One region of the Sporofaciens sp. St.21A7 genome, then DNA from elsewhere that is predicted to be linked to it. Evidence: predicted binding sites of a transcription regulator. Region 1 holds the regulator's gene; the other holds the start of a gene.

Evidence for each region. Region 1 encodes Rex, which represses fermentation and respiration genes when NADH is low (regulators of the CRP and FNR family bind a similar motif). Its sites were predicted from a motif close to ATTGTTAANTANTTAACAAT; they were not measured.
Region 2: pckA (phosphoenolpyruvate carboxykinase (ATP)) is a predicted target of Rex. The motif match lies at 2,112-2,131, and genes of this name have one in related genera.

The regions. Positions count from the first base shown of each region.
Region 1 is NZ_BAAGFN010000001.1:2,787,197-2,791,414, reverse strand. It holds gene AC6I3O_RS13685 (ABC-F family ATP-binding cassette domain-containing protein) at 1-1,874, opposite strand, end outside; gene AC6I3O_RS13680 (redox-sensing transcriptional repressor Rex) at 2,075-2,719, shown strand; gene AC6I3O_RS13675 (NAD(P)H-hydrate dehydratase) at 2,847-4,218, shown strand, end outside.
Region 2 is NZ_BAAGFN010000001.1:3,862,543-3,866,760, forward strand. It holds gene AC6I3O_RS19135 (CobW family GTP-binding protein) at 1-83, opposite strand, end outside; gene pckA (phosphoenolpyruvate carboxykinase (ATP)) at 330-1,934, opposite strand; gene AC6I3O_RS19145 (sodium-translocating pyrophosphatase) at 2,250-4,218, opposite strand, start outside.

The DNA of each region.
Region 1 (4,218 bases):
AATTCCGCTGCAATCGAAGCCTTTTCGTCCGCCAATTCCTGGCACTTCATGGAGTTGGTAAATACTTCCTCCTGCGCCATCATACGGTCAATCTCAGCATCCCGCTCCTCAAGGGTGGTGATGCGCTCCTCGGTCTTTTTCAGTTCGTTTAAGCGTTTCCGCTCCCTTGCCTGCGCCTCTTTCTGTTCCTGCCAGCTTAATTTCGATTCCGATACGGTTCCGGCAGAGGAAGAAAGCGCTTCCTCGCCTCCGGCATAAGCGGCGGTCAGTTCTTCCCGTTTTTCCAGATAATAGTCGTAATTCCCGATATAGTTGACGAAAGTGTGGTTGACCAGTTCCAGAATCCGCGTCGCCGTCTGGTTGATAAAATACCGGTCATGGGACACATAGAGCAGAGTCCCGGTATAGTCGTTCAGCGCCTTCTCAAGGATCTCCTTGGAGGTGATGTCCAGATGGTTCGTGGGCTCGTCCAGAATCAGGAAGTTCGCCCGTGAAAGCATCAGCTTCGCCAGTGAAACGCGGCCCCGCTCACCGCCGCTTAAATCCCCGATCCGTTTGAATACGTCGTCCCCTGTGAACAGGAATGCCGCCAGCATGTTGCGTATCCTGGTGTTGGTAAGCTCCGGGTAGTCGTCGGAGATTTCATCGAAAATGGTCTTTTCCATGTGGAGTACATGGTGTTCCTGGTCATAATAGCCGATTTCGACGTTGGTTCCCAAGGTGAACGTCCCTGTGTCGGCAGGTAGTACCTGGTTCAGGATTTTCAGGAGCGTAGTCTTTCCCGTCCCGTTGTCCCCGATGACGGCGATATGTTCCCCACGTTTGATTTCAAAGCTGACATCCGTGAACAATACCTGATTGGGAAAAGATTTGCCAAGGGAATCTACGGACAGCACGTCATTGCCGCTGATACGCGAGGGTTCCAATGTTAAATGGATTTCGGTATTCATTTCGGCAGGTTTTTCTATGGGCTTGATTTTTTCCAGCATTTTTTCCCGGCTTTCCGCCCGCTTGATGGACTTTTCCCGGTTAAATGAGCGCAGTTTTTCGATGACTGCCTCGTGGTGTTTGATTTCCTGCTGTTGGTTTAAGTATTCTTTGAGCCTGGCTTCCCTAAGCTGCCTTTTTTTCTCGGCGTAGGCGCTGTAGTTTCCTGTATAGACCATGAGTTTCCCAAGTTCGATTTCTAAGATTTTCGTAACGACCCGGTCCAGGAAATATCGGTCATGGGAGACGATCAGTACGGCTCCAGGGTAATTCAAAAGATAGGTCTCAAGCCATGCAATGGAGTTTAGGTCCAAGTGGTTAGTCGGCTCGTCAAGGAGCAGGATGTCTGGTTTCGTAAGCAGGAGTTTCCCCAGAGACACCCGTGTCTTCTGGCCTCCCGAGAGGGTGGCTACGGGCTTGGAGAAATCCTCTTCGCCAAAGCCAAGTCCTTTGAGGACGCCTGTAATCTCGCTTTCATAGGCGTATCCATTATCACGCTCGAAAGCGGCGGTCAGCCTGTGGTAGGTCTCCAGACGTGCGGCAAGGGCGTCCCCTTCCAGAGATTTCAGTTCCAGCTCAATCGAACGGATCTGCTGCTCCATGGCGATAATGTCTGCCTTGGCCAGTTTTACTTCTTCATAGATGTTACTGCCGCTTACCATGTCCTGATGCTGGGCGAGATAGCCCAAAGTCTTTCCTTTGGTCAGGACGATTTCCCCGCCGTCTGTGGGGAGTTCGCCGACAATCATCTTGAACAGCGTGGTCTTTCCGGCGCCGTTTGGCCCTACGAGGGCGGCTTTTTCGTGGTCTTCTATATGAAATGAACCTTCCGTGACGATGACATTTTCACCGAAGGATTTGCAAAGTCCGTGGCATGCCAGTATCATGATGTCCCTCCTTTTTTGTGTTTCCTGTCTGTGGTTTTGGCCGATCAGACGTTGTAATTGAGTAAATGAGCCTGCTTTTTTGGCAGGCTGATACCCTTTCATTATAACGAAAATTATACAAAATACAACTAAAAGTTTGACTTTAATCTAACAATTCTATATAATTGGGTATTAGAAAGGAAATGGAAGGTGAATTAAAATTGGAAGAAAGAGAAATTTCCCAGGCAGTCATACGAAGGTTGCCCAGGTATTACAGATATCTTGGTGAGTTATTGGAGAACGGGGTAGAGCGGATCTCGTCCAATGACCTGAGCAGGCGGATGAAGGTGACGGCATCCCAGATTCGTCAGGATCTTAATAATTTCGGCGGATTTGGGCAGCAGGGATATGGATATAACGTGAAGTATCTTTATACGGAGATCGGTAAGATCCTGGGCTTGGAGGAAGATCACCGTATGATTATCATAGGCGCCGGTAATCTGGGACAGGCCCTGGCGAATTATGCGGCATTCGAGAAGAGGGGATTCATCCTGAAAGGAATTTTTGATGTGAACCCAAGGCTTGCGGGCATGACGATACGGGGCGTACCGGTTCGGATGATCGAGGAGCTTGGCGAGTTTGTGAAGGACAACGAGGTAGAGATTGCGGCTCTTACCATCCCTAAGGACCGGGCGGTGGAGGTGGCGGATCTCCTGGTCGCCAACGGCGTGAGGGCAATCTGGAATTTTGCTCACACAGATTTGAACCTGCCGGAGCATGTTATCGTTGAGAATGTGCATCTGTCGGAGAGCCTGATGCAGTTGTCCTATAAAATTAACAGGTTCAATGAGGAACACAAAAAGTAATGATTGAAAGACTGTATGGAAATTGCTTTTAGAAAAAGTATTTTTCATACAGTTTGTTGATTTTACCCGCTGTATCCTGCTGCCGTTTGCGTCCGGCCGGGAAGGTATGGGGAATAAGGAGGAACATATGCGATATCTGGTGAATGGCGCTCAGATGAAGAGGGCGGATCAGTATACCATCCGGGAGGTGGGAATCCCCTCCTTAGAGTTGATGGAAAGGGCGGCGGTTTCCTGTGTGAAGGTGATGGAGGAAGAAGGGCTTGACTTGTCAAGAGCCTGTATCGTCTGCGGCTCCGGAAATAACGGAGGGGACGGGTTCGCCATAGCGCGGCTTCTTTGGCAGAAAGGATACGCCCCGCTTGTATGCTTTGTCGGTAACGCTTCCCATTGTACGGAGGAGACGAAGCGTCAGATGGAGCGGCTCTTGGAAATCGGCGGCGAGATATGCAACGAATTTAAGGATGGTGAATATAGTATCATCATAGATGCTGTTTTCGGCGTAGGGCTTAGCAGGAAAGTCGAAGGAAAATATTTTGACATTCTGGAGAAGATGAACCGGGCGGGCGGCGTGAAGTTTGCCGTCGATATGCCGTCAGGTATTTCGGCGGATACGGGAGGCGTCCTTGGGACTGCATTCCGGGCAGACCTGACGGTCACATTCCAGTTAGAAAAACTGGGGCTTGTGCTGTACCCGGGAAAAGAGTATGCGGGGAAGGTGTCGGTTACGGACATCGGAATCCATACGGAAGGACTTTCCAAGGAATCTAGGCTTATGTATCTCTGTGAAAGCGGGGATTACAGAAAGATGCTGCCTGTGCGCAAGGCGGATTCTAATAAAGGGACCTATGGGAAACTGTTGGTGATTGCCGGAAGCAAAGGGATGTCCGGCGCAGCTTTCCTGAATGCAAAGGCGGCTTATCTCTCAGGCGCGGGACTGGTGCGGATCTATACGCCAGAGGAGAACCGGGTTATCTTGCAGCAGCTTCTTCCCGAGGCGGTTATTTCTACTTATACGGAGTACCGAAAGGAGGAACTGAAAGGGCTGCTTTCCTGGGCGGATGCAATCTGTATCGGTTCGGGAATCGGGACAAAAGAGACGGCGTGCAAGCTGTTAGAGACGACGCTTCAGAAGGCGGAGGTTCCTTGTCTGGTAGATGCGGACGGATTGAACCTGTTAGCGGGGCATTGGGAAGAGATGGAGTATTCAAAGGATGTGAAAACCCTTGTGCTGACGCCCCATATGAAAGAAATGTCACGTTTGGTTCGCAGAAGCGTGGGAGAATTGAAGGAAGGCCGTATGGGTATTCTGGGAGAATTCGTTGAAAGCCAAAACTGCACCTGCGTCCTCAAGGATTCCCGTACTGTGGTTGCCTCTCCCACAGGGGGAATGTATGTCAACCGTTCTGGAAATGCTTCGATGGCGAAGGCTGGTTCCGGCGATGTACTGGCAGGTATCATAGCCGGGCTTCTGGCACAGGGCATGGACGGCCACAGGGCGT
Region 2 (4,218 bases), 1.1 Mb from region 1:
GTAAAGACCTGTTCAATCAACTGCTTGATAAATGTTGTCTTTCCGGCCCCTAAAAATCCCGATATAATGTCTACCTTTGTCATCTGATATCCCTCTTTTCACCATTTTATACGACCAATATATTACCACAATCTTCCGTCTGCCGCCAGAGCATCGTTTAAATTATTGCCGTATAAAATCTATGATATACGGCTTATGGCACTCCTTGCCAGATTTCTTTTCATTTATTATATCTAATTTCAGGGCGGATAACAATAGAGTTCCTATCAAATAAGAACCGGCGCCAAACAATAAGCGCCGGTTCTTTCACATCCGATATTAATTTTAGGTTATAACTGTGGGCCTGCCGGAACCAAAGCCTTTCCGGCTTCATTTCCTTCATACTTCGCAAAGTTCTTCACGAATCTCTGAGCCAGATCCTTAGCCTTCTCCTCCCACTGGGAAGCATCTGCATAAGTATTGCGTGGATCTAAGATATTCGTGTCTACGCCCGGAAGCTCTGTCGGAACATCAAAGTTGAAGTATGGAATCTTCTTGGTAGATGCCTTCAGGATATCTCCGTTCAAAATCGCATCGATAATACCACGGGTATCACGGATAGAGATACGCTTTCCGGTTCCATTCCATCCGGTATTTACCAGATAAGCCTTCGCGCCGCTCTTTTCCATTCTCTTTACGAGCTCCTCTGCATACTTCGTCGGATGCAGTTCAAGGAAAGCCTGTCCGAAACAAGCAGAGAAGGTAGGCGTCGGCTCAGTAATGCCGCGCTCTGTTCCTGCAAGTTTCGCTGTAAATCCTGACAGGAAGTAGTACTGTGTCTGCTCCGGAGTAAGGATGGATACCGGCGGCAGTACGCCAAACGCATCTGCGGACAGGAAGATAACTTCTTTTGCTGCCGGAGCTGCAGATTTTGGACGCACGATCTTCTCGATGTGGTTGATCGGATAGGATACACGGGTATTCTCCGTCACGCTCTTATCGTTGAAGTCGATCTTGCCTTCTGCGTCCAGAGTAACGTTCTCAAGAAGGGCGTCTCTCTTAATCGCATTATAGATATCCGGCTCAGACTCTTTGTCAAGGTTGATGACCTTCGCATAGCATCCGCCTTCAAAGTTGAAGATACCGTCGTCATCCCAGCCGTGCTCGTCATCACCGATAAGAAGCCTCTTCGGATCTGTGGAAAGCGTCGTCTTGCCTGTTCCGGAAAGACCAAAGAAGATAGCCGTGTTCTCTCCGTTCATGTCCGTGTTGGCTGAACAGTGCATGGAAGCGATACCTTTCAGCGGCAGATAGTAGTTCATCATAGAGAACATACCCTTCTTCATCTCTCCGCCGTACCATGTATTGACAATCACCTGCTCGCGGCTTGTAATGTTGAACATAGCAGCCGTCTCAGAATTCAGCCCGAGTTCTTTATAGTTCTCTACTTTCGCCTTGGATGCATTGTAAACAACGAAATCAGGCTCAAACTTCTCAAGCTCTTCCTCGGTCGGCATAATGAACATATTCCGGATGAAATGTGCCTGCCATGCAACTTCCATGATAAAACGGATAGACATACGTGTGTCTTCGTTCGCACCGCAGAAAGCGTCTACAACAAACAGCCTCTTATTAGAGAGTTCTTTCAAGGCAATGTCCTTCACTGCCTTCCAAGTCTCTTCGGAAGCCGGGTGGTTATCGTTCTTGTATTCATCGGAGGTCCACCACACGGTGTCCTTGGAATTCTCATCCATAACGATGAATTTGTCTTTCGGTGAACGTCCGGTGTAGATACCAGTCATGACATTCACTGCGCCAAGCTCGCTGACCTGTCCCTTTTCAAAACCTTCCAGTTCCGGTTTCGTCTCTTCCTCGAATAACATCTCATAAGAAGGGTTGTGTACGATTTCAGTGGTGCCATTGATGCCATACTTGCTCAAATTAATCTCTGCCATCTTTCATAATCTCCTTTTTTCATAGTATACAGTTTCTTAATGATAACCATCTACGAATACCGGTACTACACGGAATCCACGGTATATCATCCGGAAGCCAATTCTCTTACTTCCTCTGATAAATAGTATACATAATAAAAAAATAAAATCAATAAAAATCATCTAAATTTTTCAAAAAAGGATAAATTTTTAACAATCTGTCATCTCAGGCTTGGCGCCATCTATTCCTTCAATCCACTCACTACGACTGATTACAAAAAACAAAGGGAGACCGTTTCCTTACAAAACGTCTCCCAGTCTGTCAGTAAAGAACGATCATAACAGACCCCCAACGGTTAAGAACAGGGGCGCGAATACCAGTGACACGACCGTCATAAGCTTAATCAGTATATTAATGGACGGTCCCGACGTATCCTTGAACGGATCTCCCACCGTATCTCCGACTACCGCGGCCTTGTGGGCTTCACTTCCTTTGCCGCCATGAGTCCCGTCTTCAATATATTTCTTCGCATTGTCCCATGCGCCGCCTGCATTGGACATGAAAATCGCCATCATAACGCCTGTGACAAGCGCGCCTGCCAGCAAGCCTCCCAGTGATGCCGGCCCTAACAAAAGCCCGACTGCCAGAGGCGCCACTACCGCCATGATTCCCGGCACAAGCATCTCCTTCAACGCAGCCGTCGTCGAGATGGCAACGCAGGACTTATAATCCGGCTTATCCGTTCCTTTCATAATTCCCGGTTTCTCACGGAACTGCCGCCTTACTTCTTCAATCATCTTGTACGCCGCCTTTGAAACAGATTCCATCGTCATAGCGGAGAACAAGAAGGGGAGCATACCGCCGATGAACAGACCGATAATCACACGGCTGTCCAGCAAGTCAATGTTCTTCAGCTGCACTGCCTCGGCATAGGAGACAAAGAGCGCAAGGGCGGTCAAAGCCGCAGAACCGATTGCAAATCCCTTACCCATCGCCGCCGTCGTGTTGCCCACAGCATCCAGCTTATCTGTAATCTTGCGAACTTTGACATCCAGGCCGGACATCTCTGCAATCCCCCCGGCATTGTCCGCAATTGGCCCATAGGCATCTACAGCTACGGTAATTGCGGTCGTAGACAGCATGCCCACCGCCGCAAGGGCGATCCCATACAGCCCGCAGAACTGATATGCCACGAAGATGCCGATACTAATTAGGAGAATCGGAATACCCGTAGATTTCATGCCCACGGCAAGCCCGCTGATGATGGTCGTCGCAGGCCCCGTCTCGGACTGCTCCGCAATCTCTTTTACCGACTTATAATCCCCGGACGTATAGACCTCCGTGATAATACCAATCAAAAGCCCTACAATCAATCCGGCAACAATGGCAATCGCAGCCTTGAAATCCCCGAAAAGATACTGGCTGAATACAAATGCAACCACCAGGACTAAAGCGCTCGCCACATAAGAACCCATCTTTAACGCTTTGTGAGGATTAGAATTCTCGTCCCCTTTTACGAAAAATGTTCCCAGTATAGATGCAATCAGTCCAAGCCCTGCAATCAACAGCGGATAGACTGCACCTTCCACCTTATAATACACGATTCCAAGCGTAAGCGCTGAAATCAAGGCTCCCACATAAGACTCAAACAAGTCTGCACCCATTCCCGCAACATCACCTACATTGTCGCCTACATTATCGGCAATAACCGCTGGATTACGGGGATCATCCTCCGGGATTCCTGCTTCTACTTTACCTACCAAGTCGGCTCCCACATCCGCCGCCTTCGTGTAGATACCGCCGCCCACACGGGCAAACAAAGCAATCGAAGATGCGCCAAGGCTGAACCCGGACAATACGTCCACATTTCCTGTAATCAGGTAAATTGTGCTTACACCAAGAACCCCAAGTCCTGCTACGCACATTCCCATGACCGCCCCGCCTGAAAATGCAATCGAAAGCGCGCGGTTCATTCCGCTCTCCTTCGCCGCATTGGCTGTCCGCACATTCGCTTTCGTCGCCACGCTCATTCCAAAATACCCTGCCAGCGTTGAGAACACCGCGCCGACTACGAAACATACCGCCGTCACCCAATTTCCGATTCCGACACCAATCAGGACAAACAGCACGATCACAAAGAAAATCAATATCTTATACTCGGCTGTCAAAAATGCCTGGGCGCCCTCGCTGATCGACGCCGCAATCTCTTTCATCCGTTCAGTTCCTGCATCCTGTCTGTTGACCTTAGAAGCTAACGCAGCCGCAAAGATCAGGGCGACGATTCCCAGGATTGGAACCACATTC